2 linked regions of the Formosa agariphila KMM 3901 genome follow. Each later gene encodes a partner of the first gene's protein in a complex. Links are inferred from orthologs where the notes say so. Each region holds a gene or a part of one and is shown in the gene's direction. Other genes may lie near its edges.

The links. Proteins that work in one complex are often made in the same cells at the same time.
Region 2: the proteins of groL (region 1) and metK are in contact, whole or in part, in a cryo-EM structure (PDB 8P4O), measured with the Escherichia coli proteins. The link is inferred for Formosa agariphila KMM 3901 from one-to-one orthologs.

The regions. Positions count from the first base shown.
Region 1 is NZ_HG315671.1:514,375-522,560, reverse strand. What follows is about bases 2,974-5,868. They hold groL (chaperonin GroEL), read left to right. Parts: upstream 2,974-3,554; coding sequence 3,555-5,183; downstream 5,184-5,868. Other genes in these bases: xrtF (exosortase family protein XrtF), read right to left, coding at 5,670-5,868; BN863_RS02165 (exosortase F system-associated membrane protein), read right to left, coding at 5,261-5,692; BN863_RS02175 (co-chaperone GroES), read left to right, coding at 3,155-3,433; secG (preprotein translocase subunit SecG), read left to right, coding at 2,974-3,006. Outside these bases: BN863_RS02195 (sigma 54-interacting transcriptional regulator), read left to right, coding at 1-1,124; BN863_RS02190 (LptE family protein), read left to right, coding at 1,128-1,634; BN863_RS02185 (hypothetical protein), read left to right, coding at 1,637-2,656; more of secG, read left to right, coding at 2,656-2,973; more of xrtF, read right to left, coding at 5,869-6,236; BN863_RS02155 (GAF domain-containing protein), read left to right, coding at 6,327-6,785; BN863_RS02150 (ABC transporter permease), read right to left, coding at 6,909-8,159.
Region 2 is NZ_HG315671.1:389,947-393,850, reverse strand. Bases 1-2,926 are described here. They hold metK (methionine adenosyltransferase), read left to right. Parts: upstream 1-799; coding sequence 800-2,053; downstream 2,054-2,926. Other genes in these bases: BN863_RS01600 (TonB-dependent receptor), read right to left, coding at 2,873-2,926; BN863_RS01610 (hypothetical protein), read left to right, coding at 2,157-2,606; BN863_RS01620 (ammonium transporter), read left to right, coding at 1-560. In the rest of the region: more of BN863_RS01600, read right to left, coding at 2,927-3,904. UniProt on the Escherichia coli protein: Catalyzes the formation of S-adenosylmethionine (AdoMet) from methionine and ATP.

The DNA.
Region 1 (8,186 bases):
GTGTTCCTAAAATTATACATCAGTTATCACACAGAAAACACGGCAAATATATTGCAGTAAACTGTGGAGCTATCCCTGAAGGGACTATAGACAGTGAGCTTTTTGGGCATGAAAAAGGTGCTTTTACAGGAGCGACACAAACGCGTTCTGGTTATTTTGAAGTTGCCGATGGAGGAACAATTTTTTTAGATGAAGTTGGAGAATTACCATTAACAACTCAAGTGCGTTTACTGCGTGTATTAGAAAATGGTGAATTTATTAAAGTAGGTTCAAGCCAAGTTCAAAAAACTAACGTGCGTATTGTAGCGGCTACAAACGTAAATATGTTTGAAGCTATTAATAAAGGGAAATTTAGAGAAGATTTATACTACCGTTTAAGTACCATAGAAATACATCTACCTCCTTTACGTGATCGCCAAGATGATATTCACTTATTATTTAGAAAATTTGCGAGCGATTTTGCTTTAAAATATAAAATGCCGACCATAAAATTAACCGATGATGCCACCCTTGAATTACTGAAATTTAGATGGAATGGTAATATTCGTCAGTTAAGAAACGTAGCCGAACAAATTTCTGTTTTAGAAGAAAACAGAACAATTAACGGACAAACTATTCGTGGGTATTTGCCAAATGCAACTTCTAATTTACCGGCTGTAATTTCCAACACAAAATCAGAATCAGATTTTAGTAGTGAACGTGAGATTCTTTATAAAGTATTATTCGACATGAAAGCAGATCTTAATGATCTAAAAAAACTGACTGCCGAATTAATGAAGAACGGGAACGATAAAGATGTTCAGAAAAATAATGAAAGTCTAATTCAAAAAATTTACGGCGATGAATCGGATGCAGAATACGATGAAACCGAAGAAGATTTAGAAATCCTATCTATCGCAGAACCAAAGACCACGAGTTTGGTCGCCCCGTCTAATACTCTATTAGACAAATATCATTTTGCTGAAGAAATTCAGGAAGAAGAAACCTTATCTTTACAAGACAAGGAACTAGAACTCATAAAGAAATCGCTGGAACGTCACCAAGGAAAACGCAAATTAGCAGCGGCCGAATTAGGCATAAGTGAACGCACCTTATACAGAAAAATTAAACAGTACGACTTATAGATTATGACTTTAAAACATTATGTTCTTATATTTTTAGTAGCAATAAGTGTTACTGCTTGTGGTGCTTATTCTTTTACTGGTGCTAAGGTTAATCCTAATACAAAGACATTTCAGGTTAATTATTTTCAGAATAACTCTATTTTAATTGAACCTGGTTTAGATTTAGATTTCACGAATGCATTAACAGATTTGCTGTTAAATCAAACAAACTTATCACTTGTAAAATCTAATGGCGATTTAGTTTTTGAAGGAGAAATTACAGAATATCGTATTTCGCCAACCACAGCAACTGCCGAAAATACTGCGGCACAAAACAGATTAACCATTTCTGTAAACGTCCGTTTTTACAATAAACAAGATGAAGAATCTGAATTCGAAAAACGTTTTTCATTCTTCTACGATTATGCAGGTACCGCTCAACTTGTTGGTTCACAAAAAGTAACAGCTATAGACGAAATTTTCGAGCGATTAACGCAAGATATTTTCAATGCAGCTTTAGCACAATGGTAACAATGACACATACCGAGTTTACACATATTTTACAATATCCAGAAGCGTTGCAACCTACTCAAGCCGAAGCGTTGCAAAATGTATTAGATGAGTTTCCGTATTTTCAACCAGCTCGAGCCTTATACTTAAAAGCTTTAAAAACAAATGGCAGTTTTAAATATAATCAAGAACTAAAAATAACAGCGGCTTACACTACAGACCGTAGTATTTTATTCGATTTTATTACTTCGAAAGCATTTACTCAGAACGAAATCTCTCGATTTATAAAGCAAAACACATCACACTTAAAAGATATAGAGGTAGATGTTGAAGATATTTCGGTAAACAAAAAAACATCGATAGATGATATACTTACGCAACACATCGATGAAACAGAAGGCGTGCTTGACCCCGAATTATTTCAGCCTAAAATAGCACCTGCTAAACTTGTACATTTTTCGGAAGAACCTACTGAAGAAGTCGAACTTTCTAATAAAGAGGATGACGAAATTATAAATACGGAAGCCACTACTAAAGAAACAGAAGAAACTACAGCTGTTACCTCTGCTCCTGAAGCTGTTTTAGAACTAGGCAAACCTCTAGATTTTAACACAAATGAAACGCATTCGTTTAACGAATGGTTAAAACTTACATCGTTCACTCCCGTAGACCGCACAGCTCCTGCGCCATCAGCCTCCAAAACAGAGGTTACAAAACCTAAAAAAGAAAAGAAATCGGCAAATAATCCATCTCCAGAACAGTCTAAAAGATTTGCTATAATTGATAAATTTATTTCGAGCAACCCTAAAATAGACCCTAAAAAATCTTCGGGAGTCACTCAAAATCTAGCAGAGTCTCATGTCTTACAGCCTGAATCACTGATGACAGAGACTTTAGCACGAATTTATGTAGAACAAAAAAACTACAAAAAGGCAATTCAATCTTATAATATATTAAGTTTGAAATATCCAGAAAAAAGTGGTTTCTTTGCAGACCGAATTAAAGCAATAAAACAAATACAAGAACAAAATAAGAAATCCTAATGAGTACGTTTACAATATTTTTAGTCCTAATCGTAGTAGTAGCATTTTTATTAATCGTAGTAATTATGGTACAAAACCCTAAAGGAGGTGGATTATCTTCTTCTTTTGGAGGAGGTGGTTCTCAACAAATTGGTGGTGTTAAGAAAACTACTGACTTTTTAGATAAGAGCACATGGACATTAGCAGGATTAATGTTAGTATTAATTTTACTATCTAATGTAGCAATTAACAGAGGAACTGGAACTTTAGAGTCTAAAGCTTTAGATACAGAATCTACAGCACAACCTTTACCAGCTGCTGCACCAGCAAATACGCTACCTGTTGACCCAACGGAAGACGCTGCAGAGTAAACAAAACAACTCATATTTATAATATTAAAATGCCAACTTTTACAGTTGGCATTTTTTGTTACTGAAAGTTTGTCATACCCTGCGAATTGGCACAATTTTCGAATGTTGTTTACACATAAATATAAACTAATTAAAATCATATAATAAAATGAGTAAAGTAAACATCAGACCACTTGCAGACCGCGTTTTAGTAGAACCACTTCCTGCAGAAACTCAAACAGCATCAGGATTATTTATTCCAGATTCAGCTCAAGAGAAACAACACAAAGGTACCGTTGTTGCTATAGGCACAGGTAAAAAAGATGAACCACTTACTGTAAAAATTGGAGACACTGTACTTTACGGAAAGTACTCTGGTTCAGAATTGAAATTAGAAGGAACAGATTACTTAATGATGCGTGAAGAAGACATCATGGCAATTATCTAATTTTACTTTTCCGAATTACGGAAATCCAAAAAAAAATAATTTATAACAAAAATCAATAGTAAACACAGCAGTCTAAAGCCTATAGCTTAAAGACTAATGTTTATAGAAAAATATTATAAAAATGGCAAAAGATATTAAATTTGATATTGAAGCACGCGACGGTTTAAAACGTGGTGTAGATGCTTTAGCGAATGCAGTAAAAGTAACATTAGGACCAAAAGGTCGTAACGTAATTATCGGACGTTCTTTCGGAGCACCAGTAGTAACTAAAGATGGTGTTTCTGTAGCTAAAGAAATCGAATTAGAAGACGCTTTAGAAAATATGGGCGCACAAATGGTAAAAGAAGTTGCTTCTAAAACCAACGATTTAGCTGGAGACGGTACAACTACCGCTACCGTTTTAGCTCAAGCTATAGTTAAAGAAGGACTTAAAAATGTTGCCGCAGGTGCAAATCCAATGGATTTAAAACGTGGTATCGATAAAGCTGTTGAAGCTATCGTTGCAGATCTTGCAAAACAAACACAACAAGTAGGAGATTCTTCAGAAAAAATTAAACAAGTTGCTGCTATTTCTGCAAATAACGACGATGTTATTGGTGATTTAATTGCAATGGCATTTGGAAAAGTTGGTAAAGAAGGTGTTATTACTGTAGAAGAAGCTAAAGGAACAGATACGTATGTAGATGTTGTAGAAGGTATGCAGTTTGACAGAGGATATTTATCGCCTTATTTCGTTACTGACAGCGAAAAAATGATTACCGATTTAGATAATCCTTACATCTTATTATACGACAAAAAAGTATCTACAATGAAGGATTTATTACCAGTGCTTGAGCCAGTTGCTCAGTCAGGTAAACCTTTATTAATTATTGCTGAGGATGTAGACGGAGAAGCGCTTGCTACTTTAGTAGTAAACAAATTACGTGGATCACTTAAAATTGCTGCTGTAAAAGCTCCAGGATTTGGTGACAGACGTAAAGCTATGTTAGAAGATATTGCAATCTTAACTGGTGGTACAGTAATTTCTGAAGAAAGAGGATTTACTTTAGAAAATGCTACAATCGACATGTTGGGTACTGCAGAACGCATTACTATAGATAAAGATAATACTACTGTTGTTAATGGTTCTGGTGATTCAGAAATGATTAAAAACCGTGTGAATCAGATTAAATCTCAAATCGAAGCAACTACAAGTGATTACGATAAAGAGAAACTTCAAGAACGTCTTGCTAAATTAGCAGGTGGTGTAGCTGTACTTTATGTAGGTGCTGCTAGTGAAGTTGAAATGAAAGAGAAAAAAGACCGCGTAGATGATGCTTTACATGCAACAAGAGCTGCTGTAGAAGAAGGTATCGTTGCTGGTGGTGGTGTTGCTTTAGTAAGAGCAAAAGCTGTACTTGCAGCCATTACTACTGAAAACTTAGACGAAACTACAGGTATCCAAATTGTAGCACGTGCAATTGAAGCGCCTTTAAGAACTATTGTTGAAAATGCAGGTGGCGAAGGAAGCGTAGTGGTTTCTAAAGTATTAGAAGGTGAAGGAAACTTTGGTTACGATGCTAAAACTGAACAGTATGTGGACATGCTTGCTTCAGGAATTATCGACCCTAAAAAAGTAACACGTATTGCATTAGAAAATGCTGCTTCTGTTTCTGGAATGATTCTTACTACAGAATGTGCATTAATAGACATTAAGGAAGATTCTCCTGCTATGCCTCCAATGGGTGGTGGTATGCCAGGTATGATGTAATCTTAACATCTTATAAAACTAAAAACCGAAGCCTTAAAAAGCTTCGGTTTTTTTTATACCTATAAACTAATAATATTTTAATTTTTAATTTGTTTCTGATAATAAAATGCAGGCAAGAGCAATAACAATAACAGGGGTTGAATTAAAAATCTGCGAATATTAAATAAAATGAAGTAATTGTCTTGTTTTGCATCTAACACTAGAACCAAAAATACCAGAATTAGAATAACGTAAGCTATCCCATAGAATATTGCCGAAAACTTTAATACGTCTGTATTCTTAAACGCAAAGTAAATAATACCTAACGACAATACTGTATTTAAAAAATAACGTAAGCTTGTAAAAGCAATGAGTTTACATATATTAAAAATAGGCGCGTCTAGAAACAAATAATCATTCTTAAAGAATTCTAGAAAGGGATCGTAAAACAAATCAGCTTCAAAAGCTCTTATTAAAACTAGCCCGATAAATAATAAACCTATTAGACTATACCGCTGAATGTTCTGCATTTTTCTTTTTAAGTTTTACAAAATTATTCACCCAGTACACCCATAATAAAAACACCATACCGTAAATAATTAAAGGAAATACAACGCCGTGTATTAAGTGTTCCGACTCCGGATAATAATAGAGTCCGATAGAAATTATGGCAATACGCAATACATTTACAAGGTATATTAAAACTGTTCCTGCTAAAATATACATTACCGTTTTTTTAATCGTAGAAGCAAATGCAACAATAAACGCTATAAAAAGGATGATAACACTTATTGCATTACACCCTTCAATAACACGAACAATATAAATATCGTTTAAATACAATCTTACCCATTGCTCACCTTCTTGCAAGGCAATGCTAGACTTAAATCCCAACACATTTAATAACACCTGTGTTTGTTCGGCAACTTGGTACGTAATATAATCAGGCTGATAGTGTGTAGTTTTCGACACATCTAAATACCATTTATAACCTAAAGACATTATAAAATACACCGCTAAAAACGTGACTATAAAGCGAATTACAGGTTTATATGTTTTAAATAAAGTTTTCAAATACAAGGGTGTTTCTATAAGGTGTTAAAATTATAAAAATGAAGTTCTATAATCGTAGTAATTTAAATACTTTTACAAAAAAATACAACTATGTCTTTAGCCTCTCTAAAACCTCAAGTGGAAACTATTTTAACTCAAACAGAAAAAACTCTAGACGAACGTTTATTTGCTGTTTGTGAATTACTAGACCAAAACGTATCGTATTACAATTGGGTTGGATTCTACTTTAAAAATGGTGATAAAAACGAACTAAAACTTGGTCCTTATGTAGGCGCACCTACAGATCATACTATTATTCCTTTCGGAAAAGGAATTTGCGGACAAGTGGCTGTTAGTAATGAAAATTTTGTAGTTCCAGATGTTGCTGCACAAGATAACTATATTGCTTGCAGTATTACTGTTAAAGCAGAAATTGTTGTGCCTCTTTTTGTTAATGGCGAAAATGTAGGTCAGATAGATATCGACTCGAATACACCAGACCCCTTTACTGCAGAAGACGAGCGGTTCTTAGAATTTGTTTGTGCAGAAGTCGCTAAACAACTCGAATAAACTTAAACATACATTATAAAAAAGTCTCGACTTCATTCGCTAAAGAAAGAAGTCGAGACTTTTTTTGTATTATAGTTTTGCTTAATATGCACTAAGCTTTTTTTAATCTAATAAATTAAGAACTTACATTCCAGTTCGTATCGCTTCTACAGGGTCTAATTTAGATGCAGAAATTGCAGGTAAAACTCCTGAAATTAATCCGATTAATGTAGATAAAGAAAATCCGAGAAACATATTTTTGAATGATAATATAAACTCAAAATCATCTACAAATTGAGATGCTATTAGCGACACAAGCCAGACAAAAGCAAGTCCGATTAATCCTCCAATAACCGCCAAAATAATTGCTTCGAATAAAAACTGAAATAATATAAATCGGTTTTTAGCACCTAAAGACTTCTGAATTCCAATAAGGTTAGTTCGTTCTTTTACACTTACAAACATAATATTAGCAATACCAAACCCACCAACCAATAGAGAGAATCCGCTTATTACCCAACCAACTAAATTCATTACTCCAATAATATTATCAATTGCATCTGTCATTCCCGACAATTTATTGACGAAAAAATTATCTGGTTCGTCGGCTTTTAAACCTCTATACACTCTAAATTTCTGTTTTAAAACTTGTTCAAAAGCATCGATATCTACTCCTGCTTCAGGCTTAATAGTTATCGCGCCAGGAATACCGTCTGAACCACCATTAGTGAATTGTCTTACAAAGTTTGAAGGCAAATAGGCTTTTTCATCTGGAGAATCGAAAAAGGACGACCCCACTTTTTTAAGCACTCCAATTACGGTTACTTTTCTACCATAAATACGGACTTGTTTACCAATTGGCTGTTCATTCTCGAATAAATTTTTTGCCAATTCGGAACCAATTACAATTACTGGAGCACCTGTAGACGATTCAGATTCGGTATAAAACCGCCCCTCGCCTATTTTTAAATCTTCAATCTCATAAATTCCATAAGATGCCGGCGTTACATCTACATTACTAATTGAGTTATTTTGGTATTTTATGGTTTCAGAATTTCCAAAAATAATATAAGCACTCGATTTTATATCTGGAATATTTCGCTTCACAAATTCGTAATCGTCATTTTCGGTCTGCGGGTAATTATCGCGTTGCCATCTTGGTACTTCTGTTGGTCCGAAAGAATATTTTGTTAGGTAAATGGTATTTTTATCTAAACCCGATAACTGACTCTTGATACTTTGATCTAAAGAATCGACCGCAGCTAAAACCGCTATAATCGAGAAAATACCAATAGTTACGCCCAACAAGGATAAGAATGTTCTTAACCTATTGTTTCGTAAAGCATTTAAGGCAAATGCAAAACTTTCTTTAAAAAGTCTTAAATATAAGATCATTAAGAAGTGCTTTTATTAAATATATGA
Region 2 (3,904 bases), 130 kb from region 1 along the record:
ACGGTGGTTCTGTATTATCTGCAGACCCAGGATTAACATCTTTAACTTTAGTTACAACATGTTTAGCAGCTGCTACCGGAGGAGTAGTTTGTATGTTAGTTTCTACTGCAATGTTTAAAAACTTAGACTTAACAATGTTCTTAAATGGTATTCTTGGAGGATTAGTAGGTATTACTGCTGGAGCAGACCAAATGAGTCCTACAGATGCTATTATTATTGGGGCAGTTGCAGGAGCTTTAATTGTTTTTGCTGTAAGTTTTATTGATAAAGTAAAATTAGACGATCCTGTTGGAGCTATCGCTGTACACTTAATTTGTGGTATCTGGGGAACTTTAGCTGTTGGTATTTTCGGTAATTTAGCTGGAATGGATCAGTTTATCAGCCAATTAATTGGAGTTGCTAGTTACGCAGTATTTTGTATTGTTACCTCATTTATAATTATCTTTACTCTTAAGAAAACAATGGGAATTCGTGTTTCTGAAAAAGAAGAAATTGAAGGATTAGATGCACACGAGCACGGTATGGATGCATATCCAGACTTTAGAATGAACGAACACTAAACAGTCGTTTACACATAAATTAAAGGCTTTAGAATTTAGATTCTAAAGCCTTTTTTAATTTTTAGGTTTAATTAACAGCATGATATTTTGAATTTCTAATATTATACGTACTTTTGCTACCTAATAACGAGGAAAGATTTGACTGATTGCAACCTCCATAAAAAATGCTAAAGGACAGTATTTACTTCCTGAGACGTTTTCGTCAAATCCCCTCCATATTTAATAATTTAAATTAGATTATGGCATATTTATTTACCTCCGAAAGTGTGTCGGAAGGACACCCAGACAAAGTTGCAGACCAAATAAGCGACGCTTTAATAGATAATTTCTTAGCATTCGATAGTGAATCTAAAGTTGCTTGCGAAACTTTAGTAACTACGGGTCAAGTTATTCTTGCTGGTGAAGTAAAATCTAAAACCTATTTAGACGTTCAAAAAATAGCAAGAGACACGATTAATAAAATCGGTTACACTAAAGGCGAGTATATGTTCGATGGTAATTCTTGCGGTGTACTTTCTGCAATCCACGAACAATCTGATGATATTAGCAGAGGTGTCGATAGAGAAACTAAAGAAGAACAAGGAGCAGGAGACCAAGGAATGATGTTTGGTTACGCCACTAGCGAAACCGAAAACTTCATGCCTTTAGCTTTAGACTTATCGCATATGTTATTAAAAGAATTAGCCGCTTTAAGACGCGAAAATTCAGACATTACATATTTACGTCCAGACTCAAAAAGCCAGGTTACTATTGAATATAGCGACGACAACGTACCACAGCGTATAGAAGCCATTGTAATTTCTACGCAACACGATGATTTTGGAACAGACGACGCTATGTTGGCTAAAATTCGTGAGGATATTATTAAAATTTTAATTCCTCGTGTAATCGCTAAGTTACCAGAGCAAATTCAAAACCTATTTAACGACAATATTAAATACCACATTAACCCTACAGGAAAGTTCGTAATTGGTGGACCTCATGGAGACACAGGTTTAACTGGTCGTAAGATTATTGTAGATACTTACGGTGGAAAAGGTGCTCATGGTGGTGGCGCATTCTCTGGGAAAGACCCAAGTAAAGTAGATCGTAGTGCGGCTTACGCCACAAGACATATTGCAAAAAACTTAGTTGCTGCAGGTGTTTGCGAAGAAATATTAGTACAAGTATCTTACGCTATTGGTGTTGTTGAACCTATGGGAATTTACGTAAACACTTACGGTACATGCCCATTCAACATGACGGATGGAGAAATTGCTAATAAAATTTCTAGCATATTCGATATGCGTCCTAACGAAATAGAAAAACGTTTAAAATTACGTCAACCTATGTATAGCGAAACTGCTGCTTACGGACATATGGGAAGACAACCTGAAACAGTTACAAAAACGTTTGTACAACCAAATGGAGAATCTACAACTTTAGATGTAGAATTATTTACTTGGGAAAAATTAGATTACGTAGATGTGGTTAAAGCTGCATTCAACTTATAATAATTATATCGTAATATATAAAAGCCATTTTCTTAATTGAGGATGGCTTTTTTTTTGCACATTTACAGCAGTTAGTATCAATCTTATAGCTTGACTTAATACCATGAAAACACTATTTTTTTTCTTAATCTGTACACTTCTTTGTTTTAGTTGCAGTCAAGACGATACAGTAGATTGCTTTACACCACCCAATCCGTTTTACTTTGAAATTGTTGATGCAACAACAGAAGAAAACTTATTTACAAACGGTACATTTAAGGCTGAAGACATTACACTTATCAACATCTTAAACGAAAATACTCCTGTAGAATTTACTTTTATTACTGAAGACAATTACAATATAATTGATATTAATTCTGTTGGATGGCAAACCGAAATTGTAAATTTTGAATTAAAAGTTGAAGATGAAACTATTTTTAACCTTTATGTAGATGCCACACGTAAATCTGAAGATGGATGTAATTTCACAACGTTTAATAAAGTTGAAATCCAAAATGCAGCATACTTACTAGACAATGAGCTTGATTTATACAAAATACTTATGCAACCTTAAAAAGTATAATCATAAAAAAGCAAGCTATAATAGCTTGCTTTTTTGTGGGGAGAGTAGGATTCGAACCTACGAAGACGTAGTCAGCAGATTTACAGTCTGCCCTCGTTGGCCGCTTGAGTATCTCCCCAAAACCGGATGCAAATATATACCTTTTTTTAATATTTCAAATAAAAAATTTATCGTTTTTTACAATATTTATTTTAAGCCTTGATACTGAATAAATAAGAACTTAAAATAATTTTAAAATCATCTCAGTTTAAACACCTTTATAGAGAATACACAGCTCGTAATGTAACATATCTTGGCTGAATAAAATAATCTGTTGCACTTACAGAAATATCGCTTACACTACTCTGACTTTGCGTTTTTGTATTTAATAAGTTTGTTGCTTTCAGTTCAAATTCCCATTTACTATCTTCATCTTTTCTATAAGCTAAAGAGGCATTCCAAAATTCGTAATTGTTTATTGAAGCATCTTCATCTCTAAAATCATTATACGTATAATCTGTTTTAAATGTAAGCACCTTCCAAATTAGGGCATCAAACTCTACACGAGGAGAAGATGTAAAATATTTTGTACGTCTATCGCCTTGATCTGAATCTTGTATACTATAATTATAACCAATCTCAAAATTAGGTGCATCTCTAAAATTAGAACTTAATTCTAAACCATAATTTTGGGTGTAATTCTCGTTTATAGATCTTTCATTTTGAATAAACTGATTAAACTTAGAGTAATTAAACTGTGCGTTTGCAGAAGCTCTAAATTTACCAACTTGTTTTTGAAACCTTCCGCTAGCAGATAGCGTTTCATCTGCGTAAGCCGAATTGAATGGTGAATTAGATCGAATTACACTTTCGAAATTTGTTATATTTCTAATGTTATCTATACTTTTATTATAGTTAATATTCGCAAACACATTGGTGTAATTAAATAAGTTAAAACTAGAATATCGTAATCGCACGGCGTGAGAAATGGCATTATCTAAACCTTCATTTCCGTAGAAAAATGAATTGTAATCATTCATTACTAAGCCTATTGCTAATTGCGTAACATCGGTGAATTGTGTTTCCATATTATAGCTAAGCGATAATTGTTCACTCTTTTTAAGCTGAAGACGCACATCTAAATCTGGAAGAAACTTAAAAAAGTTATCATTATACTTTTCACCAAACTGTTCGTTGTTACTGCTATAACTATGCATTGTAGCACCTGGAGTAATTGTAAATATACCTGTTTTTAACGTATAATGTGCCCCAACGTACACATCTGAAAATGTATAATCTATATTATTTAC